3 regions of the Mesorhizobium sp. M7A.F.Ca.US.005.03.1.1 genome follow, and region 3 is predicted to be linked to each of the others. Evidence: predicted binding sites of a transcription regulator. Region 3 holds the regulator's gene; each other region holds the start of a gene.
What was found. The regulator LexA, encoded in region 3, represses DNA repair genes until DNA is damaged. The targets are predictions, from matches to a motif close to TGTTCNNNNTGTGTTCNG.
Positions count from the first base shown of each region.

Region 1 (4,286 bases), on a different contig from region 3:
TTTGCGGCGCAGGCCTGCGCCGTCAACAAGGACATGGGCTGGGATCCCTCGATCGTCAACGTCAATGGCGGCGCCATCGCCATCGGCCATCCGATCGGTGCGTCCGGCGCTCGCGTCTTCAACACGCTGGTCTTCGAAATGCGCCGGCGCGGCGCCAAGAAGGGTCTCGCTACCCTGTGCATCGGCGGCGGCATGGGCGTCGCCATGTGTGTCGAAGCACTCTGAAGAAAGTCACTAAAAGGGCGGCGTGCATGCATGTCGCCCAAAAGCGCGCAGCGGTTTTGGGAACACCGACATGCATAAAACCAAACATCTGAAGCGCATCGCCTGAATCTACCTCAGCGCGACGCGCTTTAGCCGCCCGTTCTGTATCCAGTGCCTGCCAAGCCCGACAACAGGGCGATATCAAAAAAGGGGAAATGCATGACCAAGGTAGCAATCGTCACAGGCGGATCGCGCGGCATCGGCGCGGCGATCTCGATCGCATTGAAGACCGTCGGCTATTCGGTTGCGGCGAACTATGCCGGCAATGACGCCGCAGCGGCGAAATTCAAGGCTGAGACCGGCATTCCGGTCTACAAATGGTCGGTCGCCGACTATGATGCCTGCGCCGCCGGCATCAAGCAGGTCGAGGCCGATCTCGGCCCGGTCTCGGTGCTGGTCAACAATGCCGGCATCACCCGCGACGCCATGTTCCACAAGATCACGCGCGAGCAGTGGAAAGAGGTCATCGACACCAACCTGTCCGGCGTCTTCAACATGACGCATCCGCTGTGGAGCGGGATGCGCGACCGCAAGTTCGGCCGCATCATCACCATCTCCTCGATCAACGGCCAGAAGGGCCAGGCCGGCCAGGTCAACTATTCCGCCGCCAAGGCCGGCGATATCGGTTTCAGCAAGGCTCTCGCCCAAGAGGGGGCGCGCGCCGGCATCACGGTCAACGTCATCTGTCCCGGCTATATCGCCACCGAGATGGTCAAGGCGATCGACGAGAAGGTGCTCAACGAGCGCATCATTCCCCAGATTCCTGTCGGCCGCCTCGGTGAGCCCGAGGAAATCGCGCGCTGCGTCGTCTTCCTCGCATCCGAAGATGCCGGCTTCATCACCGGCTCGACCATCACGGCCAATGGCGGCCAGTATTTCGCCTGACGACGGCGATGTAGGCGCAGAGATCGGCGGGCCGGCGCGCCGGCCCGTTTTTCGTTGGCGCCATGGTCCTTCGAAGTGACAGCACGGCTGCTGACCCAATCCGGCACGCAGAGGTTAACAGCGGCCCGGCCGGCCTGTGCGAAACCTGCTTCCAAGCCTGTGGATTCTCGGTGGATAAGCTGTTCACAACACAAGATATTGGGGTGAACAAAACGGGAAAATTCCGCTATCGCTGATTCGTCGCCGATTCGTTCCGGCTTTGAGCTGAACGTTAACGACGACAGCCGGAATCGCCTGCCAATTGCTTAACGCGGATTAAGAAAGATCAACAATTTCATAACCTTGGTCGAGGCATGCCAAGCCACTGTGATCGTTTATCGACAAAGGTTAATGGCAATGCCCTCTTAGCACGAAACGGGCCAGTTCAGCGATTCAGCATGTGGTGCGTGTCGCGGCCGCGAAATCCACATATAGCCGTGAACAAAAGCTGAATCTGCAGGAGTCACTGATTCGTCGCCGATTCGTTCCAGACTCGTTCTATCCGTTAATCCGCATCTGATTGAGAGCTTGACAGAACCACCTTCTGGCTGCCGACGGAACATTCCGCTTTCGCTTCGCGCCCGAAATCCCTATGTGTCGCCTGTCATACGCGCCCATTTGAGGCACGCTCCCGACAACCAGAGGCCAGAAGCCTTATCTCCAGGTCCCGGAAGCCTTATTCTAGGTTGATGAACATCCAGCCCAAACACACTGAGCCGCTGATCCTGTCGGGCCGCGACGTGACCGCCGTGCTCGGGCCGACCAACACCGGCAAGACCCATCTCGCCATCGAGCGCATGGTGGCGCATGAGAGTGGAATCATCGGCCTGCCGCTCAGGCTTCTGGCGCGCGAGGTCTACGCCCGCGTCTGCGAAAAGGTCGGCGCCCACAAGGTTGCGCTGATTACCGGCGAGGAAAAGATCCAGCCACCGGGCGCCAAATATTCGGTCTGCACCGTCGAGGCCATGCCGCGCGAGACCGACGCCGCCTTCGTCGCCATCGACGAGGTGCAGCTCGCCGGCGACCTCGAGCGCGGCCACATCTTCACCGATCGCATCCTGCACCTGCGCGGCCGCCAGGAAACGCTGCTGCTGGGCGCCGCCACCATGCAAAGTATCCTGCAGCGCCTGCTGAGGGGTGTCTCGGTGGTGACGCGGCCGAGGCTGTCGCATCTTGCCTATGCCGGCTCCAAGAAGCTGACCCGCCTGCCGCGGCGCACGGCGATCGTCGCCTTTTCCGCCGACGAGGTCTACGCCATCGCCGAGTTGATCCGCCGCCAGCAGGGCGGTGCCGCCGTCGTGCTCGGCGCGCTCTCGCCGCGCACCCGCAACGCCCAGGTGGCGCTGTTCCAGTCCGGCGATGTCGACTACCTCATCGCCACCGATGCCATCGGCATGGGTCTCAACCTCGATCTCGACCACGTCGCCTTCGCCCAGAATCGCAAGTTCGACGGCTTCCAGTACCGCAATCTGACGGCGGCCGAGCTTGGCCAGATCGCCGGCCGCGCCGGCCGGCATCTGCGCGACGGCACGTTCGGTGTCACCGGCCAGGTCGACCCGCTGGACGAGGATCTGATCAAGAAGATCGAAGGCCACGACTTCGACCCGGTGAAGGTGCTGCAATGGCGCACCGCACATTTCGACTTTGCCAGCCTCGACGCGCTGAAGCGCTCGATCGAAACCAACGCCCCGGTCGAGGGACTGACACGGGCATTGCCTGCCGTCGATGCACAGGCGCTCGAGCATCTGTCGCGCGACGAGGACATCCGCGCACTCACCACCAATGCCAAGCGCGTGGCGCTGCTGTGGGAAGCCTGCGCGCTGCCCGACTACCGCAGGATCGCGCCGGCCCAGCATGCCGACCTCATTGCCTCGATCTACACGGACCTCGCACGCCACGGCCATGTCGACGAGAATTACATGGCCGAGCAGGTGCGCCGCGCCGACACAACAGAGGGCGACATTGATACGCTCTCGCATCGCATTGCCCAGATCCGCACCTGGACATTCGTGTCGAACCGGCCCGGCTGGCTGGCCGATCAGGCACACTGGCAGGAAAAGACGCGCGAAATCGAAGACAGATTGTCGGATGCGCTGCATGAGCGGTTGACGAAACGCTTCGTAGACCGCAGGACTTCCGTCCTCATGCGGCGCCTTAGAGAAAATACCATGCCTGAAGCCGAAATTAGTTCTACCGGAACCGTCCTTGTCGAAGGCCACCATGTCGGCGAGCTGCAAGGGTTCCGCTTCACCGCCGACCAGACCGCCGGCGGCGAAGACGCCAAGGCGGTGCGCACCGCTGCCCAGAAGGCGCTGGCCGCCGAGTTCGAGGCGCGCGCCGAACGCTTCGGCGCCTCGGCCAATGGCGATATCGCGCTCGGGTCGGATGGCACGCTGCGCTGGATCGGTGCGCCGATCGGCACGCTTGTATCAGGCGAAGACGCGCTGAAGCCGCGGCTGGTGCTGCTGGCCGACGAACAGCTGACCGGCCCGGCGCGCGACAAGGTCGCCGCGCGTGCCGAGCGTTTCGTCAATTTCCAGATCGAGTCGCTGCTGAAGCCGCTGGTCGACTTGAAAAACGCCGACCAGATTTCCGGCATCGGCCGTGGCATCGCCTTCCAGCTGGTCGAGAATTTCGGCCTCATCAACCGCCGCGACATCGCTGAGGAGATGAAGTCGCTCGACCAGGAAGGCCGCGCAGCCCTTCGCCGGCTTGGCGTGCGCTTCGGCGCCTACCATGTCTTCGTGCCGGCGCTGATCAAGCCGGCGCCTGCCGGGCTGGTGACGCTGCTGTGGGCGCTGAAGAACGACGGCAAGGACAAGCCAGGTTTTGGCGACGTGGTCCATGCGCTCGCCTCGGGTCGCACCTCGGTGGTCATCGACCCGGCCTTCGACAAGACCTTCTACAAGCTTGCCGGCTACCGCAATCTCGGCCGTCGCGCCGTGCGCATCGACATCCTGGAACGGCTGGCGGATCTGATCCGCCCGGCGACCAACTGGAAGCCCGGTCTCGGCCAGCGCCCGGACGGCGCCTATGACGGCCAGTCCTTCATGGTGACGCCGCCGATGATGTCGATCCTCGGCGCCACCGCGGACGAC
Region 1 is NZ_RZRO01000025.1:23,303-27,588, forward strand. Features, by position in the region: gene EN990_RS13400 (acetyl-CoA C-acetyltransferase) at 1-225, shown strand, start outside; gene phbB (acetoacetyl-CoA reductase) at 424-1,149, shown strand; gene EN990_RS13410 (helicase-related protein) at 1,878-4,286, shown strand, end outside.
Region 1: a site for LexA is predicted at 1,672-1,689, ahead of EN990_RS13410 (helicase-related protein). Genes of this name have one in related genera too.

Region 2 (4,286 bases), on a different contig from region 3:
TCGCCGTCGACAATGCCGCCGTGCTGGCGCTCGGCCTCGGCGGCCGCGGCAAGCCCGCCGACAACCACCATGTCGGCCCCATGCACCCCGAATATGCCGATATCGGCCCGGCGAAGCGTGACGTCGAGCAGTCGAAGAAGCTGTTGGCCGAGGCCGGCAAATCAGACCACGAGTTCGAGCTCATCTCCGTCGACGTCGAATGGCAAAAGAGCACCGGCGACGCCATCGGCGCGCAGATGCGCGAGGCCGGCCTGAAGATCAAGCGCACCGTGCTGCCGGCCGCCACCTTCTGGAACGACTGGAGCAAATACCCCTTCTCCTGCACCGAATGGCTCGGCCGCCCGCTCGGCGTCCAGGTGCTGGCGCTGGCGTATAAATCCGGCGCCGCCTGGAACGAGAGCGCCTACGCCAATCCCGAGTTCGACACGCTGCTCGACAAGGCACTGGCGACACCCGACGCCAAGGCGCGCAAGGAGATCATGGGCAAGATCGAGCAGAATTTGCGCGATTCAGGCATCATCATCCAACCCTACTGGCGCTCGGTCTACCGCACCTACCGCAAAGGCGTCGAAGGCTGCGAACAGCACCAGGCGCTGGAGCAGCACTTTGAGAAGGTGTGGATTGAGAGTTGAGAGGCGGTCCGCGCTAGCGGACGTAAAGCCAATTGCTTGGCTTTACGAGCCTCGAACGCTCTGAGCCTGCGAAGGGCCGGGCGACGGTGATGCGCCGGCATTTCTAACCTTCTCCCCTTGTGGGAGAAGGTGGATTGCCGCGCAGCGGCAAGACGGATGAGGGGTGTTCCAGCTTGGCGATACGCCAACAGTAAACGCCCTGAACCAGAGCAGAACCTTCACCGCCTCACTCCGTCACGCACCCCTCATCCGTCTCGGCGCTGCGCGCCGATCCACCTTCTCCCACAAGGGGAGAAGGTCAGAAGCGTCAGCGCCCCTTCAAGTGCAGGGCTAGCCGGTGGATCGCTGCGATCATCTGACGGGTTGAAAATGGCCGGCGCGAATGCCGGTGAGGCAGTTGCCTGAGCCCGCGCCGGCCACTGGCGAACCTGGGTCCGCCGCCCGGATTTTTTACCGCCCCGCCGATGCCCGATCAACCAGGCCGGACGTTTGGTACGCAAGCGGACAAAGCCTCACCGGGCCGGCTTCAGCAGCGTCCAGATCCAGCCGACAAAGGTCAGCACCAGGAACGGATAGCCCGCGGCGGGCAGCGGTGCCGAGGTCGGCAGCAAGGGCGCCCCCCAGAGGATCATGCAAGCCGAGACGACAAACAGCACGGCCGCCACCAGCGCGGTGAGCCGCATCCACAGGGCAAATGTCCTGGGCACGCTGACCATGACCAGTGCCGCCGCCCAAAGCGAGATGCCGCCGACATAGGAGGGCACGCTGGCCTCCAGCCCCGCCGCATTGCCCGCCATCAGCAGGGTCTCTCCGGCCAGGAAGGTCAGGAAGCCCGCGGCTATGCAGTCATTGCCAGCCGCTGGTATTTCATCGTCAACAGCGCGGTGGCGACCACCAGTGCGGCACCGTCGATCGTCCAGAGTGTTTCGCGAAGTGGGGCGCTGGCGACGAAGGTGCCGGCAAGGCCGAAGGCACCGCCGATGGCGAGGCCGATCGCGGCGACGGTGTCTAGAGTGGAACGCATGTGATGTCTCCCCAAGCCGGGAGAGAGGATACGACAGGGCGGGGCGTTTACAATAGGTGACGGGCGGACATCGGAGAAGGGGAATGGAGCGGACGGCCAAGTATTCTCGCCGCCTGTACGACAGGGCTTCCCTGCTACAAGGGGAGGCGTTTTCCCCGGCAATTCCCGATTAGGATACGACGTAACCGATTGCAAATGCTCGGCAATAAAGTCTCTTGTGTAAGTTCCTGTTTTGTTCCAAAATGCGCCTTGACGCAATTCCAGTCGAACATCTGCCGATGCAGCCCTAAATAGGCAACATGACCGCAGCTACGCAATTCGATCTTAAGTCTTCCGACCCCATTTCTCCTTGGTTGGAAATGGGTGCGTATGAGGCCCTTTGGCTGGACCATGGGGCATCATTTAAGTCGATTGCCGACAGGTTCGGCGGTGTCCCCTTTTCTGTTCCCTCTGATTTCGTCCCATATCCCACAGCAGTCAAATATGCCGAACTAGCAGATGAACAAATACGGAAATTTAGCTCTGCTCCGTATGGTGTCAGGATTCACGGCGCCGGCGAATATCCCAACAAAATTCGTGTAGCGAAACATCCTATCGAACTGCTTTATTATCAAGGCTATTGGGCGCTCTCAGAACAGCCTTCTATTGCAGTGGTGGGCACTCGTGAGCCAAGCGATGAAGGTATTTTGCAGACCCGCCGAATAGTCCAGGGGCTGATTTCTGACAAAATTATTCCGGTCTCCGGGCTGGCGAAAGGGATCGATGCAATTGTCCATGAAACAGCCATATCTCTGAAATTCCCCACAATTGCAGTAGTGGGAACTCCAATTTCTACGGCTTATCCGAGAGAAAATAGGGGTATTCATGAGAAGATAGCCCGAGAGAACCTTTTGATATCGCAGGTTCCGGTTGTGGCATACAAGGCTATGCCCTTGAATAAGACGCGAACCTTTTTCCCAGAGCGGAACATAACGATGAGTGCTTTGACGGATGCAACTGTTATTGTTGAAGCTGGGGAAACATCTGGAACACTCACGCAAGCGCGAGCGGCTTTAGCACAAGGTCGACCGCTATTAATTCTTGAAAGCTGTTTTCATAGATCCGATATAACGTGGCCCCACAGGTTCGAGGAACTAGGCGCGATCCGAGTTTCTGGTATTGAAGATATTTTGGCAAATGTCAGCGCGCTTTACAAAGATCGATGATCTGACACGCGGGGAGCATGGCTTCCTAGAGAAAGATGACTATATCCTTTATCTGGGGGAGTATACCGCGCACGGGGGTTATAAGTCCGAGACGAACAACCACATCTTAAACTTTAAAATGAGCCCTGCAATCCGCGATGAGAATGTCCATCGCTATAAACATAAGGCGCGGTCAACTGACTATTGGGCAGAAAAACTTCGTAGCGCAGTGCTAACGGATCGCTTGTCAAAGATTGCTTGGTGCCCTGTTCCGTGCAGTAAGCCCGTCAGCCACCCAGCTTATGACGATAGACTTTTGCGACTGATAACTCGAAGTTTTGGAGCTGGCGCGATAATTATTAATTGTATAAAACAAATTGAAGAACGCGTTGCGGCTCATGATACTAGTAATCGACCAGACCCGCAAGTTTGAAGGCGGGCTGGGCATTCCAAACTGTTAACCTGCCCCAGAGCGTCGATACGATTGCAATATTTGATGATGTGATCGCAAGGGGAGCTTCTTTTAAGGCGGCACAGGCACTTCTCCATGAGGCTTACCCGCACGTCCCGATAAAGGGAGTGTTCCTCGCCCGCGTTGTCCATGATGACGACCAGCCTTCGCTGTTTGACACCCTAGCCGAGTGATCGAAAGCCACGACTCTCCGATTCTAACTATGCCATATTCACCCTTTAGCGATTGGCATGTTAAATGAGAGAACAAAATAGGAATCTTCGTATATATTAGTGATTGCGAATCGAAATCCGCGAAGGTGTCTCAATGCCAGCGTTCGGAATTTCTGCTTTCTTAAGAATTTTACATATGACACGACCGACCGCAACGGACGGAGCTGCGTCGAAGATTTACGCCACGAGGGGGAGGCTATGATTTTCACAGTAGCCTCCGCCGACTCTGCCAACGTCTGATGGCTGGAGAGTCGTTAGAGAGTTTGTACAAGAGCCAGAGAGACGATCCGCTCAACTTGGCCTACAGCAGTTGGAGGCTTGGAGAGCTCTTAACCTGGGCGCGATTTTGGAGTTCCCGCCAACTACCGTGCGAAGCCCGAGCGAAATCTTTTCGGTTAAGTTCACACCGAATTTTGGCCTCCGAGTCGGAAGCCAGTCTGTCGCCCTACATGTTTGGAATACTGCTTCGCCGCGCCTAGAGCCAAGATTGGCCCGAGCCGTTCTATCCTCATTCCCGCCTGTTTATCAAACAGCGAACAATTCGCCCGATGACATTGCGGTGCTATGCCTGCGAACCATGCGTTTTATTCGTCTGGGCGACGCATCGGACGTTGTCGAATTAGGTCGGCTGATCTTCGCGAATATCGATGGCATTTTTCGAGAAATTACTGCGGATTTGGGAGAGCCTCCGCCTGCGCCCGGCGAACACCCCACCCCACCTCCCGGAGAATATTCTCCACCGCGCAGCGTCAGCGCCGCGCT
Region 2 is NZ_RZRO01000116.1:10,335-14,620, reverse strand. Features, by position in the region: gene EN990_RS30775 (ABC transporter substrate-binding protein) at 1-632, shown strand, start outside; gene EN990_RS36375 (hypothetical protein) at 1,145-1,429, opposite strand; gene EN990_RS36370 (hypothetical protein) at 1,471-1,656, opposite strand; gene EN990_RS30760 (DNA-processing protein DprA) at 1,956-2,861, shown strand.
Region 2: a site for LexA is predicted at 1,879-1,896, ahead of EN990_RS30760 (DNA-processing protein DprA). Genes of this name have one in related genera too.

Region 3 (4,286 bases):
AGGCATCGCCGACCATATCAGGGCGAGCGTCGGCGGCGCCGAAGGCGAGATCGCCGCGGCGCTGATCGTCGGCGTGCGCGCCGGCATTCCCGACGACATCAATGAGGCGATGCGACGTACCGGCATCTACCACATCATCTCCATTTCGGGGCTGCATATGGCTCTGGTCGCCGGCACCATCATGGGGTTGCTGCGCGGCGCCTTCGCCTTGTTTCCCGATCTTTCCGCGCGTCGCCCGGTCAAGAAGTATGCCGCTGCCGCCGCACTGTTCTCGATCGCAGCCTACCTCGTCATCTCAGGTATCGTCGTCGCCGCCGAGCGCAGCTTCATCATGCTGGCAGTGATGCTGATTGCAGTTCTGTTCGATCGAGCAGCACTCACCATGCGCAATCTGGCGATCTCGGCGATCGCCGTCATCGTGGTGTCGCCGCATGAGGTGGTCGGCCCGAGTTTTCAGATGTCGTTCGCCGCGACCGCGGCTCTGGTCGGCGCTTATGCCGGCTGGGCGGATCACCGCGCGGGAAAAGCAAGACCGCCGCCGCCGAAGCGATCCTTGCCCGGGTTCCTGACACGAAAATTCCTGCTGGCGGCAATTGGTCTGGCCATGACCTCGATCATCGCCGGCAGCGCCACGACGCTGTTTGCCATCTGGCATTTTCAGCGTGTGTCGCCGCTCAGCCTGTTCGCCAATCTCGCGGTTATGCCGATCGTCACCGTCGTCATGTTCCTGGCCGTCGCCAGCGCGCTGCTGATGCCTTTCGGATTGGATTGGCCAGCTCTCTACCTGATGGGCAAGGGCCGGACGATGATGATCGCCATATCGGGCTGGATCTCCGAGCGTTCGCCTGTCGATGGGGTCGGGCTGATTTCGCAACAGTCGGTCCTGCTGGTGGCCATTGCCCTGGTCATCGCGACGATGGCGACGACATGGCTGCGGCTCGCGGCTCTGCCATTCGCGTTGGCAGGCTTGCTGACCGTCTCGGATACGCGCACGCCCGATGTGCTGATCTCGGAAGACGCCCGGCTGGTGGCGTTGCCGATCGGTGGCGGTGAGCTTGCCGTTAGCCGGCAACGGCCGAATGGATTCACCGTCGACAACTGGAAACGCGCGCTGACATCGGAAACCATCGTCGTTCCGGAAGTGTTCGACAACAGCGATGGGCAATTCGACGTCGCGGATGCCGTTGAGCTACCGCCGGGATCGCCGTTCTATTGCTCCTCAGGCGTTTGCGTGGCCAGGCACATGTCCGGTGCGATCATTGCCTATGTCGAGGACCGCAAGGACACCTGGAAAGCCTGCGGCTTCGCCGAGCTGATCGTCGTCAACGACGCCACCGCCTATGACGCCTGTCACAACCCGCTGGTTCTGGTCATCACCAAGCGGCAACTGGCTCGCAAAGGCAGTGCCGCGGTCTTCTTCGATCGCCAATCGGCGACCACGCCGGCGACGATCAGCTTCGCGGTGGACAGCCCATATCGGCCCTGGCACACGCAACGCAAATACTCTCGCGAGGCGAGGGGGCTGGCACCCTTCAAGAAACCCGAGAAGCCAGTGGTCAACCCACAGCCGTCTCAGTAGCGACGGATCAGGCCGACGAGCTTGCCTTGCACCTTGACCCTGTCCGGCCCGAAAATCCGTGTCTCATAGGCTGGATTGGCGGCTTCGAGGGCAATCGAGGCGCCCTTGCGGCGGAACCGCTTCAGCGTCGCTTCCTCTTCATCGACCAGCGCCACGATGATCTCGCCGGGGCTGGCCGTGTCGGCGTTACGGATGATAACGGTGTCGCCGTCGAAGATGCCGGCCTCGATCATCGAATCGCCCTTGACCTCCAGTGCATAGTGCGCGCCGCCCATGATCATGTCCGGCGGCACCGAAATCGAATGCGTCTGATGTTGGATGGCATCGATCGGCACGCCGGCGGCGATGCGACCCATGACCGGGATCGAAACGGCAGAGACCGCATCGTCGTCATTGCCGGGCGAAGGCATCCGCGAAGGCGCCGGCTTGATCTGCCGGCCAAGAGCACCACCCTGACCAAGACTGCCCTGGATGACGCTTGGCGAAAACTTCTTTGCCGCATTGAGGCCTGGCGCGATGGAGTCCGGCAGCCGCAGCACTTCCAGCGCGCGGGCCCGATTGGGCAGCCGGCGGATAAAGCCGCGCTCCTCAAGGGCCGTGATCAGCCGATGAATCCCGGATTTGGAGGCAAGGTCGAGCGCCTCCTTCATCTCGTCGAAGGATGGCGGAATGCCGCTCTCCTTCAGGCGTTCATGGATGAACATCAGCAGTTCATGTTGCTTGCGTGTCAGCATGGCGGCCCCCAGGTTCCCTGAAACCAGAATCGAAAAACAAACCCAGAACAAACACTATCTGTTCCAGTTGTGTTCTGCAACCGTTTAAAGTTTAATGAATTTGTTAAGGCTGCTGAAATTATTTGGCGCTTGCCAGCGGGTTACGATCGACGGGCGCCACCTTCGGCAATGCGCCTGCTCACATTGAAATTGTTATGGTTAATGACCTGTGGCTTATCCCCTACCAAAGCTTGGCATTATCTGTCGATCGACCTCGACAAGGAGCGATTGCAACCTTCGGGACGTTGGTTGGCCGTGAACGAAACGGAGCCAAAACGCCAACGTCAGTTGGGCATTTTGGCTGGAAATTCAGCTCTCCGTCATTTGCCAGGCAGTGAGGGCAGCGACGGCGGATCGCCGGGATCGGTGCGTCAGGTAACGGCTTCCTTGACGGCGAAACGCTGGTCCTTCCATGCACCCGTGCGCAGAATGTCTTCCAGAACCTCAACCGCCAGCCACACATCCTTGTAGCTGACATAGAGCGGCGTGAAGCCGAAACGGATGGTCGACGGTGCGCGGAAGTCACCGATCACCCCGCGCTCGATCAGCGCCCGCATGATTTGATAGCCATGGTCGTGAAGGAACGACACCTGGCTGCCGCGCCTGGTCGCGTCGCGGGTAGTCTCCAGCGCGAGACCGTAGGCGCCGCACTTGGCTTCGACGAGCTGGATGAACAGTTCTGTCTGCGCGACGCTCTTCTTTCGCAATGCCGCCATGTCGACGTCGCTCCAGATGGCAAGCGCGCCTTTGAGCGCCCGCATCGACAGGACCGGTTGCGTACCGCACAGAAAACGGCGGATGCCGGCGCCGGCAACATAACCCCGTTCGAAGGCAAAGGGCCGCGCATGGCCCCACCAGCCGCTGAGCGGCTGGCTGATATCGCCGTGGTGGCGCTGTGCGGCATAGATGAAGGCCGGCGCGCCCGGACCGCCGTTGAGGTACTTGTACGTGCAGCCGACAGCGAAATCGGCATTTGCCTGATCGAGCTCGACGGGCAGGGCGCCGGCGGTGTGGCAGAGATCCCAGACGATCAGCGCTCCGGCCGCATGAGCCCTGCGCGTCAGCGCCGCCATGTCGCGCAGTTCACCCGATTTGTAATTGACGTGGTTGACCAGCACCACCGCGACGTTTTCGTCGATTAGCTCTTCGATGGTCGGCGCGTCGACGCCCGCGAGGCGCAGCAGGACGCCATCCCGGGTCGAGGCCACGCCTTCGGCGATGTACAGGTCGGTGGGAAAACTGTCACCTTCGGCGACGATGGCTGACCGGCCGGGCCGCATCTCCATCGCTGCGTGCAGCACCTTGTAGATGTTGGTCGATGTCGTGTCGCAGACGACGGTCTGGCCGGCCGCGGCTCCTATCAGGCGTCCGAGCTGGTCACCGAGTTCGATCGGCATCTCGAACCATCCGGCCGTGTTCCAGGCTCGGATAAGATCTCGGGCCCATTCCTGCGTCGCCGCCTGCTGCAGCTCGCCGAAAACGGCATGAGATGCTGCCCCCAGTGAATTGCCGTCGAGATAGATCACCCCCTCCGGCAGAATGAAACGGTCGCGCATGGCCCGCAGCGGATCCGTGGCATCCATCGCTTCGACTGCGGCGAGATCAGGAATTCCACTCATGGTCAGTCCCCGGTTGTTCGCGAAGGGTTCCCGCCACAGAGCGTCCCTTCAGTGAGCCTGTTCTCATTTCGATGATGTCAGAGCCGGGTGCGGATCGTCCACAGCTCCGGAAACAGCACGACCTCGAGCATTTTCTTCAGATACGAAGCACCCGACGTGCCGCCGGTGCCGCGCTTCAGACCGATGATGCGCTCCACCGTGGTGACGTGGTTGAAGCGCCAGCGGCGGAAATAATCCTCGAAGTCGACCAGCTTCTCGGCCAGTTCGTAGAACATCCAGTAGCGCTGCGGATCGCGGTAGATAGTCTGCCAGGCG
Region 3 is NZ_RZRO01000068.1:30,853-35,138, reverse strand. Features, by position in the region: gene EN990_RS24220 (ComEC/Rec2 family competence protein) at 1-1,579, shown strand, start outside; gene lexA (transcriptional repressor LexA) at 1,573-2,313, opposite strand; gene kynU (kynureninase) at 2,724-3,971, opposite strand; gene kynA (tryptophan 2,3-dioxygenase) at 4,049-4,286, opposite strand, start outside.